One region of the Mesorhizobium sp. M8A.F.Ca.ET.181.01.1.1 genome, then DNA from elsewhere that is predicted to be linked to it. Evidence: riboswitches for the same ligand, from Rfam matches in the RefSeq annotation. Region 1 holds a riboswitch; each other region holds the start of a gene.
The links. Region 1 has a riboswitch for thiamine pyrophosphate ahead of thiB (thiamine ABC transporter substrate binding subunit). Riboswitches for the same ligand answer to the same signal wherever they lie in the genome.

Region 1 (4,162 bases):
ACGGCGAAGAGCTGCAGAATGAAGGCGCGGCCGAAGAACCGTGGATGCCGCGACAGCGCCCGCGCCACGAACAGGGCCGGCCCGACGGAGAGCAGCGTTGACAGGGCCGCCTGCCAGAGTGTGAAGCGCACGACGCGCAACAGATAAGGGTCGAAGGCCACCCAGGCGCCGGAGAGATCGTGTGCGCCTTCGACAAGCAGCCCGGCAAACGCGCCGCCGATCAAGAGCGCGATCGCCGCCAGCGCTACGCTGCCGGCGGTAATGCGGGGATCAGACGCGGGTTGCACGAAAGGCCTTTAACGTGCGTCGCGTTCCTTCGCGCCCCCCTCTGTCCTGCCGGACATCTCCCCCACGAGGGGGGAGATTAGCAGCTCCGGCGCCCAGCTCATTCCTGCAATGTTGGCGATTGGCGAAATCGCCGATGACAGCCAATCTCCCCCCAAGCGGGGGAGATGTCCGGCAGGACAGAGGGGGGCGCCGTAAAGCATTCATCTTCGGATCATACAGCCAACTACTTGCTCATCACCGCCAGCCATTCATCCACCCAGGTCTTGCGGTTGGCCGCGACCTCCTCCGGACTGAACAGCAGGGTCTTGGTCGGCTTGACCAGTTTGTCGAAGGCCGGGTTGAGCGGCTTGTCGGTCTTGCCGGCCGGGAACATCCAGTTGGTCTCGGGGATGGCGTCCTGGAATTTCGGTCCGGTCATGAAGGCCATGAATTTTTCCGCCAGCGGGTTCTTGGCTCCGGTCGTGGTGATGCCGGCGACCTCGATCTGCAGATACTCGCCCTCTTCGAAAGACGCCGCCTGGTAACGCTCGGTGTTCTCGGCGACCATGTGGTAGGCCGGGGAGGTGGTGTAGGAAAGCACCATCGGCGCCTCGCCCTTGGTGAACAGGCCATAGGCCTCGCTCCAGCCCGGCGTCACGGTCAGCACCTTGGTCTTGAGCTTGGCCCAGGCCTCCGGCGCCTTATCGCCATAGACCGACTTCACCCAGAGCAGCAGGCCGAGACCGGGCGTCGAGGTGCGCGGGTCCTGGATGACGATCTTGTCGTCGGCGCTGCCCTCGACCAGCTCCTTCAAGCTTTTCGGCGGCGACTTCAGCTTTTGCGTATCGTAGACGACGGCGAAATAGCCGTAGTCGAAGGGAACAAAAGTATCGTCGCTCCAGCCGCCCGGCACGTTGACATCGCTCACCGCGCCATGCGGCGCGAACAGGCCGGAGGCCTTGGCATCGGCGGTGAGATTGGTGTCGAGGCCGAGCACGATGTCGGCCTTGGTCGAAGCGCCTTCCAGCTTGACGCGGTTGAGCAGCGCCACGCCGTCGGCGACCGAGACGAACTCGACATCGCAGCCGCATTCGGCCTCGAATTCCTTCTTCACCACGGGGCCTGGACCCCAGTCGGCGGTGAAGCTCTCATAGGTGTAGACCGTGAGCTTGTCCTTGGCCAAGGCCGGCCCGGACAGCGTCACCGCCGTGGCTGCGATGAGAGAATATAAAAACGTGCGCATCGGCGCCTCCTTCGTTTGCGTTGAAAGGAATTGAGGCGTCGGACTGTCCGAAACGTCTAATCCCTCCGCCGGTACAAACCGGATCAGGTTCAGCGGGTTGGCGAGACTGCCTCTCAGCCGGCCCGCGAAATTCGCGTCCGGCACCCCGTTAGAGCGTTTCGACACATAGGCCCGGCGGGTGGGACACGCAAGTGGGAGTTTGCCGCCTTCCGTTTCCCGTGCCGGGCTGGTAAGGCGACGGGATATGAGCACATTCACCATCCTGCTTGGCGGCGATCTCCTCCGCACGCCCCGGCTCGACCGCCAGGTCGAAGGCTCGCGCGTGATCGCCGCCGACGCCGGCATCGGTCATGCGCGGATGCTGGGCCTCGTGCCGGAATTGTGGGTCGGTGATTTCGATTCGGTTCCGGCCGATCTGCCCGCCCATCTCGCCGCCGTGCCCCAGCAAACCTTCCCGACGGAAAAGGACAAGACCGACGGCGAACTGGCAATCGCGGCCGCACTGGAGCGTGGAGCGACCCGCCTTGTGCTGGCGGGCGCCTTCGGCGGCAAGCGCGCCGATCACGCCTTTCTGCATCTGGCGCTTGGCCTGCGGCTGGCCGAGGCCGGAACGGATGTGCTTTTGACCAGCGGCGCCCAGGAGGGTGTCCCCTTGCTCAACGGCAGGGCCAGCTTCGATTATGCCGACGGCACGCTATTTTCTATTCTCGGCTTTTCCGAACTCTCCGGCCTGACCGTCACCGGCGCCAAATGGCCGCTCGACAAGGTCGAGGTGGCTTTCGGATCGTCGCTGACCATTTCCAACGAGGTCAAGGGCCGCCTCGACATCGCGCTCGGCCACGGCCGCGCGCTGCTGCTTGCCCATCCCTATCCATTGCCCGAAAGCTGACATGGCCCCGCCCCTTCTCAATCTCGACGGGATAAGACTGACTTTTGGCGGCACGCCGCTGCTCGATGGCGCCACCCTGACCGCGTCGGCCGGCGACAAGATCGCGCTGGTCGGCCGCAACGGGTCCGGCAAGTCGACGCTGCTCAAGATCGCCGCCGGCCTGATCGAACCGCAGGACGGCGAGGTGTTCCGCCAGCCTTCGGCAACGGTGCGTTACCTGCCCCAGATGCCCGACATGGACGGCTTTGCCAATGTGCGGGCCTATGTCGAGGCCGGACTCGGCCCGGCCGACGATCCCTACCGCGCCAGCTATCTGATGGAGCATCTCGGCCTGTCAGGCGAGGAGCGGCCGGCAGACCTGTCCGGCGGCGAGGCCAGGCGCGCCGCCCTTGCCCGCGTCATGGCGCCGGAGCCCGACATCCTGCTTCTTGATGAGCCGACTAACCATCTTGATCTGTCGGTGATCGAATGGCTGGAAGAGGAACTCGTCCGGACTTCCTCGGCGCTCATCGTGATCTCGCACGACCGCCGCTTCCTCGAGCGTGTGTCGCGTGCCACCGTCTGGCTCGACCGTGGCCAGACCCGCCGGTTGGACAAGGGCTTTGGCCATTTCGAGGAATGGCGCGACCTCGTGCTGGAGGAGGAAGAGCGCGAGCAGCACAAGCTCGGCCGCCAGATCGTGCGCGAGGAGCACTGGCTGCGCTACGGCGTGACGGCACGGCGCAAGCGCAACATGCGACGTCTCGGCGAACTGCAGACCATGCGCCAGCGCTTTCGCGGCCATCGCGGCGCCGAGGGCACCGCGACAATGGTGGCCAGCGACGCGGCCGAATCCGGCAAGCTGGTGATCGAGGCGAAAAACATAGAGAAGAGCTTTGGCGACCTCACCGTCGTCAAGGGGTTCTCGACCCGCATCCAGCGCGGTGACCGCGTCGGCCTCGTCGGACCGAACGGCGCCGGCAAGACGACGCTTCTGAAGATGCTGACCGGCGAATTGGCGCCGGACGCTGGTTCGATACGGCTCGGCACGAATCTGGAGATCGCCACGCTCGACCAGAAGCGCGAGGCGGTCGACCCGCAGGAGACGCTGGCGCAATATCTCACCGACGGGCGCGGCGAGAACCTGGTCATCAATGGCGAGCAGCGCCATGTCGTCTCCTACATGAAGGATTTTCTGTTCAAGCCGGAGCAGGCGCGCACGCCGGTGCGCGAGCTGTCCGGCGGCGAGCGGGCGCGGCTGATCCTGGCGCGCGTGCTGGCGCGCCCGGCGAACCTGCTGGTACTTGATGAGCCGACCAACGATCTCGACATGGAGACGCTGGAACTGCTGCAGGAACTGGTCGCCGGGTTCGCCGGCACCGTCATCCTGGTCAGCCACGATCGCGATTTCCTCGACCGCACCGTCACCAGCGTCATCGCGCCGGACGGTGGTGGCCGCTGGATTGAATATGCCGGCGGCTATTCCGACATGCTGGCGCAGCGCGGCGGCACCCGGCTCGACGACCGCAAGGCGCGCGCCAAGGCCGACGCCGGCGACGCGCCGACCACCAAGGCAGAACCTGCCGTAGCAAAAGGGCCGGCCAAAAAACTGTCGTTCAAGCAGAAGTTCGCGCTGGACTCCTTGCCCAAGAAGATCGAGGCCGTGACAGCGTCGATCTCGCGGCTGGAAAACAACATCTCCGACCCGGCCTATTACGAGCGCGACCCGGCCTCGTTCCAGAAGACCATCGCCGCCCTCGACAAGGAGCGCGCCACCTTGGCCG
Region 2 (4,162 bases), on a different contig from region 1:
TTCGGGTTCCGGAAGACGAACTAATCGACGGATAGGCGCTGCTCGTGAGGGAAACTGCATGCGCATTACGGTTATGACCATCCAGGGATGTCGGATATGATCTTGAATAGTGACATTGCAGGCCAAAGAGCGGCCGAGAAGCTAGCAGAGGGCCTGAAATCGCAGGGCAAGCAGCAATACGAAGAAAGGTCGAGGGAACGCGAACGAGATGTGTCTCGTTAGGTCGCACGTTGCACCAGGGGTGCGTCGGAAGGCACTCCGCCGTGTCCTGAAGAGGTAGCCTGCACTTGAGAATAGCCACGGTGGTACCTTATTTTCGGCTGTGAAGCACACGAGACCCGCGACGTGAGACCCAGTTGCTCAATACCCAGTTGCTGGGTGAGCGTGCATGACTGCCAACGGAAGGTCTTGCACGCACCCTCGCGATCTTGAGCAATGGTCGCCATGACTTTCTTCTTGCAGGCTTTTGAGTGGCCCAGCCTGCAATCACCAGACCCCACCGACTCTAAAGAGCGTGGCAGACGGGATAGTCGAGGTTGCCCGGCACAATTACGCTCAAGGCTTGCGCCGCCCAGAGGACACGCTGAAAAGGCAGCATGGGCGCGCAAGCACGCCATTCACGAGAGGTTCGACATGAAGACTATGCAAGAAAAAGACATTCCGGCATTCGTGCAAGCAGTTGTGGAGGCCGGCTGCAACATTTGCGCGATTGGCAACTTGGGATATGTCTTTGGCGATGCTGATTTGACGCCGGCGCAACGGAGGTCCGTCGAGCCACAGCTGCGCAGGATTGCTGAGATCTACGGCGAACGCGATCATCTCATGGACGAGATAGCTGTATATCTGCGGTCGATCGGACGCCATGTCGAGGTTGAGCCGAAGACAGGTGTTTCCTGATGGCCGCGATCGATCGCGTTCCGTAGTCGCCATTTCTATTGGGTAACGAGCAGCCGTCTTCCAACCTCTGAAACAAAAAAGAGGTGACCCCCAAAGGCCGCTCTCGAGACCGCAAGTCTGAGCCGCTAACGCATTGCGATAACCAGGCTGTCCGAACTGGGCGTCGATGCCTTCCTCGACCAGGTCGCGGTAGGCGGCGATCTCATCTACCGCATGCATAGCCAAGCCAGAGAAGTTTTCGGCAGCGGAATTCTCGGTCGCTTCCCCTTTTATGACTAGAGGGTGCGGCCGATCCGGCCGCGACGATCTCGCAGGGATTGCCATATACGGCAACACGAACACCGGCGGATCAATACTCGGATAATGGCGGCCGGCTATGTAGCGATCGATCGCGCACCAACATATCAATGCAATAGCTTAGTTGCTTTCAAAGGCGGGTCTCTACGAACTGCAAGCAAGCTAAACGATTGCGTCAACTCTTCCTCGCAGAGCGAAAACTCCGCGCCCACGCGATTTCTCTGCTGGAACAGCGGCACATCCTCAGCGCCAGGACACGGCCGCCGCCGTCGGGTTTTACGAAGCCGGTGATTGCATAAGTTGCCCGCAAGATATCATTGGTATCGGGAACGCCGCCGATGCCGCATCCTGAATAGAGCGGCCGCTTGCACCTGCCAGCCCGACGACCAGATCATATCTGCAACTCCATCTACCTGGACGTGGTGCAAATCACCTCGCTGAAGCCGCAAATCGTCGCCTTCGACCAGGATAACCACATCCGTGACCGCCTGAGCTACTCGGTCGATCTCGACGCACATGGCCGATACAGTTTTTCCATCCTTCACGAAGCGAATGAGACTTTGGCCATTCCAGCCCTGGTCTACGGGGCGTGACTTGTCCCCGATGCATGCGCGAGCTCTCCGCTCGGCCGGCCGCCGGACGTCGCCACCGGCCGAAGGCGCCCGAAGGCGCCCGAAGGCGCTTGACAAAGCAGCACCGGCCCATTCAACTTGAGGCATTCACCAGGGGAGTCCCGGTAAGGGGCTGAGATACTGCTGGCTTTCGCGGCGCAGTGACCCGTTGAACCTGATCCAGTTCATACTGGCGTAGGGACGGTGCAAGCGCTTTGCGGGAGTTTACGCCCGAGGTCCTGCTGCAGCAGGTCTACAGAAGCGTCTTTTCATCCTTCCGGCACAGAACTGGGTCTCCAATGCATGAGCAAAGGAGCCTCACGATGAATGCCCTCACCCCCGCCGTGTCGACGGGACCACTGCCCGCCTCGCGGAAAATCCACAAGCCCGGCGTCCTCTACCCGCAGATCAGGGTGCCGATGCGCGAGATTTCCGTCCATCCGACGGCCGGCGAACCGCCCGTCACCGTCTACGATCCGTCCGGCCCCTACACCGATCCATCAGTCCAAACCAGCATCGAAAAAGGCCTTGCCCGGCTTCGCCACGAATGGGTCACGGCGCGTTGCGATGTCGAAGCCTATGACGGCCGCCACGTCCGGCCGGAAGACAATGGATTCGCCACCGGCGAGCGCCTGACACCGGAATTTCCGATACGCAATCGGCCGCTCAAGGCCAAGCAGGGCAAGGCGGTGACCCAACTTGCCTATGCGCGCGCCGGCATCATCACGCCAGAAATGGAGTTCGTAGCCATCCGCGAGAATCTCGGCCGCGAGGTGATGCGCGGCAAGCTGCAACGCGACGGCGAAGCCTTCGGCGCGGCGATCCCAGATTTCGTCACACCCGAATTCGTGCGCGACGAGGTGGCGCGCGGACGCGCAATCATTCCCGCCAACATCAATCATCCCGAGAGCGAACCGATGATCATCGGGCGAAATTTCCTGGTGAAGATCAACGCCAACATCGGTAACTCGGCTGTCACATCGTCGATGGCCGAAGAGGTCGAAAAGATGGTGTGGGCGATCCGCTGGGGCGCCGATACGGTGATGGACCTGTCGACCGGCCGCAACATCCACAACATCCGCGACTGGATCGTGCGCAATGCACCGGTGCCGATCGGCACGGTGCCGCTCTATCAGGCGCTCGAAAAGGTCGGCGGCATCGCCGAGGACCTCAACTGGGAGGTCTATCGCGACACGCTGATCGAGCAGGCCGAGCAAGGCGTCGACTATTTCACCATCCACGCCGGCGTGCGGCTGCACTACATACCGCTGACCGTCGACCGGGTCACGGGCATCGTCTCGCGCGGCGGCTCGATCATGGCCAAATGGTGCCTGCACCATCACCGGGAGAGCTTCCTCTACGAGCATTTCGAGGAGATCTGCGACATCGCCAGAGCCTATGACGTTTCCTTCTCGCTCGGCGACGGCCTTCGTCCCGGTTCAATCGCCGATGCGAACGACGCGGCGCAATTCGCCGAACTGGAAACACTTGGAGAACTCACCAAGATTGCCTGGGCAAAGGACTGCCAGGTGATGATCGAAGGCCCGGGCCATGTCCCCATGCACAAGATCAGGCAGAACATGGACAAGCAGCTCGCAGTGTGCGGTGAGGCGCCGTTCTACACGTTGGGGCCGCTGACGACCGACATCGCGCCGGGCTATGACCACATCACCTCAGGGATAGGTGCCGCCATGATAGGCTGGTTCGGCACCGCAATGCTTTGCTACGTCACGCCGAAAGAGCATCTCGGCCTTCCCGACCGCAACGACGTCAAGATTGGGGTGATCACTTACAAGATAGCCGCCCATGCAGCCGATCTGGCGAAGGGCCATCCGGCAGCGAAAACCAGGGATGATGCCCTTTCGCGCGCGCGCTTCGAGTTCCGCTGGGAGGACCAGTTCAACCTGTCGCTCGACCCCGAAACCGCACGGTCCTTCCACGACCAGACCTTGCCCAAGGAGGCGCACAAGCTGGCACATTTCTGTTCGATGTGCGGGCCGAAATTCTGCTCCATGCGCATTTCCCACGACATCCGTGCCGAGGCTCAGAAGGAAGGCATGGCGGCAATGGCGGCAAAATACCGGGAGGGCGGCGATCTCTACATGCCGGCGGACGAGACTGGCGTACCGGTCGTGCCGGAGGCTCCCAAACCATCATGAGGGTGCTCGTCAAAGGGGCCGGCGTTGCCGGCCTCACCGTCGCTTTCGAACTCGCCGCCCGCGGCGCGACGGTCACAGTCGCCGAGATGCGGCATGGCCTTGGCGGCAACGCGTCGTGGTTCGCCGGCGGCATGCTGGCGCCATGGTGCGAGCGCGAAAGCGCGGAGCAGCCGGTGCTGGATCTCGGACGCGACGCTG
Region 3 (4,162 bases), on a different contig from region 1:
GTCACCGAGCTCGCTCCAGCCGGAGTGTTCTGGGAGGCCGAGCCCGAGCACCAGGATTATCTGGAGAAGTATCCGAACGGCTACACCTGCCATTTCGTCAGGCCAGGTTGGAAACTGCCGGTTCGTGAAAAGGCCGTTTCATAAGGCTCGCGGATCAGTCTTTGCGGCAGTGGGTTTAAGCGCCCGCCGATTGCCGCGAGGCCATATCAATAGCGGCTGTCAGCCCCGCCCGGCGGTTGACAGTCCGCGGCACTGCTGACCAACTGCGCGGGTTGATTGATTTCAGGGGGAGCATGAGGAAACTCTACGAAAAACCTGTGTTGGTGAAGCGGGAAAGGCTCTCAAGTGTCGCCGCGGCAGGACCGCTTTCTCCCAAACCAGGCTGACGGCTCGGCCGGCCTTTTGGTCCTGACCGGACGGGTCCGTGACGGTGCTCGGATTGCCGGGCGATGTCTTGCCCCGCCGGATTTGAAAAGATGATTTCTTTCGAGCCTGTGGCCGGCGCCCGGCAGCTCAATGCAGTTTTCATCCTGGATGTTTCTGCTTACACCGGGCCTCTGCTTTCCGGCTGGATCGAGGCGGGAAACCGTATTGGCGCGATCATCGTGCCTGGCTTTCAGCGCCCATCCAGAGGCTTCAGCATTGGCAATTTTCGACGCCGGCTGAGGCGCCAGCTTCTGCTCAGGCGCTATCTCGGCAACACGCCGGTAAAGTTGATCGAATTCGGCCGGCCTTACGACTGGGATGAGCTTGGCCGGCAATTGCCTGACATCGCCGCGGATGTACTGATCTGCTACGCTTTCCCGACCTTGATCCCACAACAACTGCTCGGCCTCTTTCCCAAGGGCGGGCTTAATTTTCATCCGGCGCTGCTGCCCAACTACCGGGGGCCGCACCCTCTCCATCGCCTGGTCGCGGACGGCCAGCATGCCGTCCATGGCGGCGTGACATTGCACAAGATGTCCGCCAATTTCGATGACGGCGACATCCTCGGACAGGTGCCGTTCTGCGAAGCACTGGGCAACGCGGCGGGATGTGGCCGACAGCGTGGCGACCGCGATGCGCGCGTTGGTGCGCGAGGTGGCGCCAGCCTATTGCAAGGATTTGGTGTCCGGGACGCGGCAGCCAACCGGTGATTTCGTCTGGGCGCGACTTGAGCGGAACCACATGGCGATTTCATCCGACATGTCGATCGAGCACGTTGCCCGATTGTGGCACGTCCTGGGCGGCAATCCCGGTATCTATCTGGACGTTGCCGGCCGCGAAGTTCGGTTGGCCTTTCAGATCGCGCGACTGGGTCCGCCAACTGGAAAAGGTCCGGTCAGGCGATGGGGGAGGGTGGAGTTCGATCTTGCCAATGGCCGAGTTCGATACCTCACCTATGGCCGCCTGCTCAAACGGCTGATGAAAATGCACACCGCATTCGCACGGCCAAAAGCCGGAAAACCGTGCCCCGAAATAAGAGTGTTTGGCAAAGTGGCCAGCGAATCGGTGCCAGAGGTACCGCCAGCCGGTCGTGGCGTATAGTGAGACCAACGAGCATGGAAAGCGCGGAACTTGCGTCCGCGCTTTCCCTGCTGCGAAAACTACTTACCGCAGTTCTTGTCGGCCACGGTCGGCGCGGTCGCCCTGCCATTGGCATCCGTCTGCGCGCTGGTCGGGCAATTCTGGTCCGCGTTGGAATTCATGTCGCCCGGCGTGATGGTCGGGCTGTTGGTTGCACCCGGATCGAGCCAAATTCCCGGGCGCCGGCACCCGGTTGTGCCTGCGCTGGCGCAATGCTTTGGCGCAGCTTGCTGAAAAAACAGCTTCCCCAACCGATCGAATGGTGCTTTAACGCCGCCATCCACAGGGGTGCTCCGTACGGTCGGGGCTGAGACGGGGGCGGCAAGCCCACAGACCCTAGAAGCTGATCTGGGTAATACCAGCGGAGCGAGGCGGGCGATGTTTTCAGGCGCACAGGTTTCCCTATATCCCATGGCCGACGATTTTGTCGGCGTCATCCTGGGCGCGCTTGGCGCGCTCGATTCGTATCGCGACAAGCTCAGGATCGAGACCGACGACATCTCGACCTTGCTGGTCGGGCCCCCCGAGGTGCTATTCCCGGCGCTGCGCGACCTTTTCGTGGCTGCGTCTGGCAGCGGTAAGCATTGCGTGCTGTCGGCGACCATTTCGCGTGGTTGCCCAGGTGAGCCGGACGATCCGATCTGCCGCTCCGACACGTTTGGCGGACCTGCCGGGCCACTCGGCCCGCGCAAGCAAGCCGCCATTTCCGCCGTCCGCGGCGCGCCCGCCACTGGGCAGCCAGCGGCGGCGCAGTTCTCGCTCTATGTGATGGGCACGGACGACCATATGGACGAGATCTATGGCTGCATCGATTTCCTGAAGCAGTCTGGCGTCTATGATCGCTCCAAGAATTTCTGCACCAAGCTGCGCGGCGATGCCGGCGCGATCTTCTCGGCGCTCGACGAAGCCTTCTGCCGCTTCGGACCAGGCGCCGGCCACGTAACCCTCGACGTCACGGTTTCGGCCAACAGTCCCACTGCCGTTTGAACCGTTCGCGCCGACGCGCGCCGTCAAGGTCATCCTCTCGTGGCTTCATCGTCGTTCAACCCGCGTCAACTCGCGGGCTTCCTCGCCCAGGCGGCACCGGCCGTGATATCGATCGGCCTGGTGCTCGTGGCGTGGGAACTCTACGCAAACCATTCCGGCATCAAGCCGACGGTTCTGCCGGCACCCTCGCGCGTCTTCGAACAGGCGATGCTCAATCGTGACGCGCTGCTCGACAACGCCATTCCCACCATCCGCGCCACGCTGATCGGTTTTGCCTGCTCGCTCAGCGCCGCCTTCGCGCTGTCGATGCTGGTCGACTTCTTCCAGCCTTTGCGGCGCGCGCTGTTTCCTGTCTTCATAGTCAGCCAGACCTTGCCGCTGGTCGCCATCGCGCCATTGGTGGTGCTGTGGTTCGGTTTCGGGCTGACGCCCAAGATCATGCTGGTGGCACTGGTCACCTTCTTCCCGATGCTGGTGGCCCTGGTGCAGGGCTACGAGGCTACCGAGGTCGAGATCGGGCAGATGCTGCGCGCCATGGGAGCAGGGCGCTGGCGGGTCTTCATCCTGGCACGGTTGCCTTCGGCGCTGCCTTATTTCTTCGCTGGCCTCAGGATCTCCATCACCTATGCCGTCGTCGGCGCCATCTTCGCCGAATATGCGGGCGCGGCCAAAGGGCTGGGCATCTACATGCTCAACGCCAAAAACAATTTCCGTCCCGACCTGGTGCTCGCCGCCGTCGGCGTCAGCGCCGCCCTTACCCTCGTCCTGTTCGGGCTGACGGTGGTGCTGCAACGACTTGCCATGCCTTGGGAAAGAGCCGCTGGCAGGCAAGCCGCCCGAAAAGGCCCGCAAGCATGAGCCGGCTCGAATTGCGGCATATGCGCAAGGCCTTTGGCGGGCTCGAAGTGCTCGCCGACATTTCGCTGCGCGTGGATGCCGGCGAATTCGTCTCGATCCTTGGGCCTTCGGGTGCCGGCAAGTCGACGCTGTTCCAGCTTCTGACCGGCGCCGAGCATGGCGAGGGTGAGATGTTTTTCGACGGCGCGCCGCTCGACGATCATGGCAGGCATTTCGCCTTCATGCCGCAGCGGGACGCGCTGATGCCGTGGCGGCGCATCCTCGATAACACGACGCTCGGGCTCGAGGTGCAGGGCCTCGGCCGCAAGGCGGCGCGGACGCGTGTCGCGCCGCTGTTTGCCGAGTTTGGGCTTGCCGGCTTCGAGCGGCATTTTCCGGCGCAGCTTTCAGGCGGCATGCGGCAGCGCGCGGCGCTGCTGCGTACTGTCGTGCAGGAACGCGACATGTTGCTGCTCGACGAGCCGTTCGGCGCGCTCGATGCACTGACGCGCGCGGCCATGCAGCGCTGGCTCGAACAGATGTGGCGGCACCATCGATGGACGGCGTTGCTGATCACCCATGACGTGCGCGAAGCCGTGTTCCTGTCAGACCGCATCTATGTGCTGTCGGCCCGGCCTGCCCGTGTCGTGCGCGAGATCCAGGTGCCACTGCCGCGCCCGCGCGATCCGACCAGCGCCGCCACACGGCAGGCCGGGGCACTCGAGGCCGAGATCCTCGACATTCTGCTCAACCTCCAGCCAACCAAAGGACA
Region 4 (4,162 bases), on a different contig from region 1:
GAGCCTCTGGTGCGGGCAGCTCTGCTCGAGGACCTTGGCAAGGCCGGTGATTTGACCACTGATGCCATCGTACCGAAGGACCATCATGCGACAACGGTGCTGACTGCGCGCGAGGCCGGAACTATAGCCGGTCTCGACCTGGCGATGCTCGCTTTCAGGTTGATCGACCAGGATGTCGAGATGACAGTGGAGCGAGCGGACGGCAGCAACATCGCGCAAGGTGAGACCATCGCATCGGTCAGCGGTCCGGCCCGGGCCATACTCACCGCGGAACGGACGGCGCTCAATTTTCTGTGCCATCTGAGCGGTATCGCCACCGCGACGGCATTGATCGTCGCGGCGGTCCGCGGCCACGGCGCAAGAATCGTCTGCACGCGCAAGACGACGCCTGGATTGCGAGCGGTCGAAAAATATGCCGTGCGCGCCGGTGGCGGCTCCAATCATCGTTTCGGTCTCGACGACGCCATCCTGATTAAGGACAACCACATCGCCATCGCTGGCGGAATTCGCATGGCAATCGAGCGCGCGCGATGCAGCGTCGGCCACCTAGTCAAGATCGAAGTCGAGGTCGATACGCTAGCCCAGTTAGAAGAGGCTATGGCCCTCGCCCCAGACGCCGTCCTGCTCGACAACATGTCTGTCGACGAATTGCGCCAAGCAGTGGCGATGGTTGCCGGCCAGGCGATTACCGAGGCGTCGGGCAGGATAACGCCGGCGACGGCTCCAGCCGTCTCCGCGACCGGTGTCGACCTGATCTCCATCGGCTGGTTGACCCACAGCGCGCCAATCCTCGATATCGGGCTCGACTCCGCGAAATTTGTCCGTCGGGCCTGACAATCGGCGGTCGACCGGACGCTTTTTCGACCCAGCCCGCCAAGTTCAAAGGTGCCTAGGTCGCCCAATGCAAGGGGAACAGGATGGAAATGCACGCAGCGATTTCGGAAAAACCATGCGTGAAGCTCAATCCTTCGACGGCCACCGGATGTGGACCGTGGAAGCTGCTCGGGCGCTGCATGACGCGCCTTTCAACGACCTGCTGTTTCAAGCGCAAACCGTTCACCGCCGGAATTTCGATCCCAACAGGCGGCGGCGGGCGCTGGTCTCAGCGGCGGCGCCCTCGTCGTCGGAATCTAGCGGGGTAACCCGGCCACCCAGAGGATGGCGGGACGATTCATCCATGATGATAGGAAACAGGACCATTGCGAAAACTAGTCGCTGGCAAGCTGCACGGCATCTACGTCACCGAAGCGAACCTCAACTACCATGGATCGATAACGCTGGACCCTGACCACTGCGAAGCAGCCGGGATCCTGCCGATGGAATTTGTGGAGATTTGGAACAAGAATTCCGGTGCGCGGATTTCGACCTATGTCATTTTCGGCGAGCGCGGCTCACGATGCTGCATCCTCAATGGTGCGGCTGCCCGCACCTGCCAGCCAGACGACCAGATCATTGTTTGCAACTCCATATACCTGGACGAAGCGAATATCACCTCGTTGAAGCCGCGGATCATCACCTTCGACCAGGACAATCACATACTCGATCGCCTGAGCTACTCCGTCGATCTTGACGCACATGGGCGTTACAGTTTCTCGATCCTTGACGAGGCGAATGAGCCTTTGGCCATTCCTGCGCTGGTCTCCGGCGCGTGACTTCCTCTCGAGATTTGCCCGTGCTTTGCGCGGGGTTTCATTAGTCGCCGATCACCGCCGCAGGTGGAAATGCGCTTGACAAAGCAGTGTCGGCTCGGTCAATTCGAAAACATTCACCAGGGGAGTCCCGGCAAGGGGCTGAGATACTGCTGGCTATCGCGGCGCAGTGACCCGTTGAACCTGATCCAGTTCATACTGGCGTAGGGACGGTGCAAGCGCTTTGCGGGAGTTTACGCCCGAAGACCTGTTTTCAAGCAGGTCGACCAAAGCGTCTTTTCATCCTTCCGGCACAGAACTGGGTCTCCAATGCATGAGCAAAGGAGCCTCAAGATGAATGCCCTAACCCCAGCCGTCTCAACGGGACCGCTGCCTGCCTCACGGAAAATCCACAAGCCCGGCGTCCTCCATCCGCACATCAAAGTGCCGATGCGCGAAATCTCCGTCCATCCGACAGCGGGCGAGCCGCCCATCACCGTCTACGATCCGTCCGGCCCCTATACCGACCAGACTGTCGAAACCAGCATCGAAAAGGGCCTCGCCCGGCCTCGCCACGAATGGATCACGGCGCGGGGCGATGTCGAAGCCTATGACGGCCGCCATGTGCGGCCGGAAGACAATGGCTTCGTCACGGGTGAGCGCCTGACGCCGGAATTTCCCATTCGCAACCGGCCGCTAAGGGCCAGGGCCGGCAAGGCGGTGACACAGCTTGCCTATGCGCGCGCCGGCATCATCACGCCCGAGATGGAGTTCGTCGCCATCCGCGAAAACCTCGGCCGGGAAATCGCCCGCGGCAAGCTGCAACGCGACGGTGAAAGCTTCGGCGCGGCTATTCCCGATTTCGTCACGCCGGAATTCGTACGCGACGAGGTGGCGCACGGGCGGGCGATCATTCCAGCCAACATCAACCACCCAGAGAGCGAACCGATGATCATCGGGCGCAATTTCCTCGTCAAGATCAACGCCAATATCGGCAATTCCGCTGTCACTTCCTCGATGGCCGAAGAGGTCGAAAAAATGGTCTGGGCGATCCGCTGGGGCGCCGATACGGTGATGGACCTGTCGACCGGCCGCAACATCCACAACATTCGCGACTGGATCCTGCGCAATTCACCGGTGCCGATCGGCACGGTGCCGCTTTACCAGGCGCTCGAGAAGGTCGGCGGCATCGCCGAGGACCTGACCTGGGAGGTGTACCGCGACACGCTGATCGAGCAGGCCGAACAAGGCGTCGACTATTTCACCATCCATGCCGGTGTGCGGCTGCATTACATCCCGCTGACCGTCGACCGGGTCACGGGCATCGTCTCGCGCGGTGGCTCGATCATGGCCAAATGGTGCCTGCACCATCACCGGGAAAGCTTCCTCTATGAGCATTTCGAGGAGATCTGCGACATCTGCCGCGCCTATGACGTATCCTTCTCGCTCGGCGACGGCCTTCGTCCGGGCTCGATCGCCGATGCCAATGATGCGGCGCAATTCGCCGAGCTGGAAACGCTCGGCGAATTGACGCAGATCGCCTGGGCCAAGGATTGCCAGGTGATGATCGAAGGTCCCGGCCATGTGCCGATGCACAAGATCAAGGAGAATATGGACAAGCAGCTCGCTGTCTGCGGCGAGGCGCCCTTCTATACGCTTGGACCACTGACGACCGACATTGCGCCGGGCTATGACCATATCACCTCAGGCATTGGTGCTGCCATGATCGGCTGGTTCGGCACCGCCATGCTCTGCTATGTCACGCCCAAGGAGCATCTCGGCCTTCCCGATCGCAACGACGTCAAGATTGGCGTGATCACCTACAAAATCGCCGCCCATGCCGCCGATCTGGCGAAGGGCCATCCGGCAGCGAAAGTCAGGGATGATGCCCTTTCCCGCGCGCGCTTCGAGTTCCGCTGGGAAGACCAGTTCAACCTGTCGCTCGACCCCGAAACCGCGCGGTCCTTCCACGACCAGACCTTGCCCAAGGAGGCGCACAAGCTGGCGCATTTCTGCTCGATGTGCGGGCCGAAATTCTGCTCCATGCGTATCTCCCACGACATCCGCGCCGAAGCCCAGAAGGAAGGCATGGCGGCGATGGCGGCGAAATACCGCGAGGGCGGCGATCTCTACATGCCGGCTGACGAGACCGGCGTAGCGCTCATGCCAGAGGCGCCGGAGCCATCATGAGGGTGTTGGTCAAAGGGGCCGGCGTCGCCGGCCTCACCGCCGCCTTCGAACTCGCCGCCCGCGGCGCGACGGTCACAGTCGCTGAGATCCGGCAGACCCTTGGCGGCAATGCCTCGTGGTTCGCCGGCGGCATGCTGGCGCCATGGTGCGAGCGTGAAAGCGCCGAGCAGCCGGTGCTGGATCTCGGACGCGTCGCCGCCGACTGGTGGGATGCGGCACTGCCGGATCAGGTGACACGGGCCGGAACACTGGTCGTGGCCATGCCGCGAGATGCCGGTGAGCTTGACCGGTTCGCCAGTCGCACGTGGGGGCATCGGCGTGTCGACGGAGATGAAATCGCGTTC

Region 2: linked by a shared signal. The riboswitch ahead of thiC (phosphomethylpyrimidine synthase ThiC) and the one ahead of thiB (thiamine ABC transporter substrate binding subunit) in region 1 are both predicted to bind thiamine pyrophosphate.
Region 3: linked by a shared signal. The riboswitch ahead of EN824_RS02620 (YkoF family thiamine/hydroxymethylpyrimidine-binding protein) and the one ahead of thiB (thiamine ABC transporter substrate binding subunit) in region 1 are both predicted to bind thiamine pyrophosphate.
Region 4: linked by a shared signal. The riboswitch ahead of thiC (phosphomethylpyrimidine synthase ThiC) and the one ahead of thiB (thiamine ABC transporter substrate binding subunit) in region 1 are both predicted to bind thiamine pyrophosphate.

The regions. Positions count from the first base shown of each region.
Region 1 is NZ_SRTV01000005.1:371,572-375,733, reverse strand. Features, by position in the region: gene thiP (thiamine/thiamine pyrophosphate ABC transporter permease) at 1-287, opposite strand, end outside; gene thiB (thiamine ABC transporter substrate binding subunit) at 512-1,510, opposite strand; TPP riboswitch at 1,554-1,668, opposite strand; gene EN824_RS20305 (thiamine diphosphokinase) at 1,755-2,399, shown strand; gene EN824_RS20300 (ABC-F family ATP-binding cassette domain-containing protein) at 2,401-4,162, shown strand, end outside.
Region 2 is NZ_SRTV01000007.1:100,892-105,053, forward strand. Features, by position in the region: gene EN824_RS36695 (hypothetical protein) at 436-897, shown strand; gene EN824_RS23640 (hypothetical protein) at 1,560-1,787, shown strand; TPP riboswitch at 1,909-2,025, shown strand; gene thiC (phosphomethylpyrimidine synthase ThiC) at 2,129-3,964, shown strand; gene thiO (glycine oxidase ThiO) at 3,961-4,162, shown strand, end outside.
Region 3 is NZ_SRTV01000001.1:519,778-523,939, forward strand. Features, by position in the region: gene msrA (peptide-methionine (S)-S-oxide reductase MsrA) at 1-144, shown strand, start outside; gene EN824_RS02605 (formyltransferase family protein) at 477-1,136, shown strand; gene EN824_RS02610 (hypothetical protein) at 1,168-1,527, shown strand; gene EN824_RS02615 (hypothetical protein) at 1,587-1,850, opposite strand; TPP riboswitch at 1,841-1,954, shown strand; gene EN824_RS02620 (YkoF family thiamine/hydroxymethylpyrimidine-binding protein) at 1,945-2,553, shown strand; gene EN824_RS02625 (ABC transporter permease) at 2,593-3,411, shown strand; gene EN824_RS02630 (ABC transporter ATP-binding protein) at 3,408-4,162, shown strand, end outside.
Region 4 is NZ_SRTV01000010.1:4,942-9,103, forward strand. Features, by position in the region: gene nadC (carboxylating nicotinate-nucleotide diphosphorylase) at 1-834, shown strand, start outside; partial or broken gene EN824_RS36200 (biotin synthase) at 983-1,084, shown strand; gene panD (aspartate 1-decarboxylase) at 1,200-1,652, shown strand; TPP riboswitch at 1,761-1,877, shown strand; gene thiC (phosphomethylpyrimidine synthase ThiC) at 1,983-3,818, shown strand; gene thiO (glycine oxidase ThiO) at 3,815-4,162, shown strand, end outside.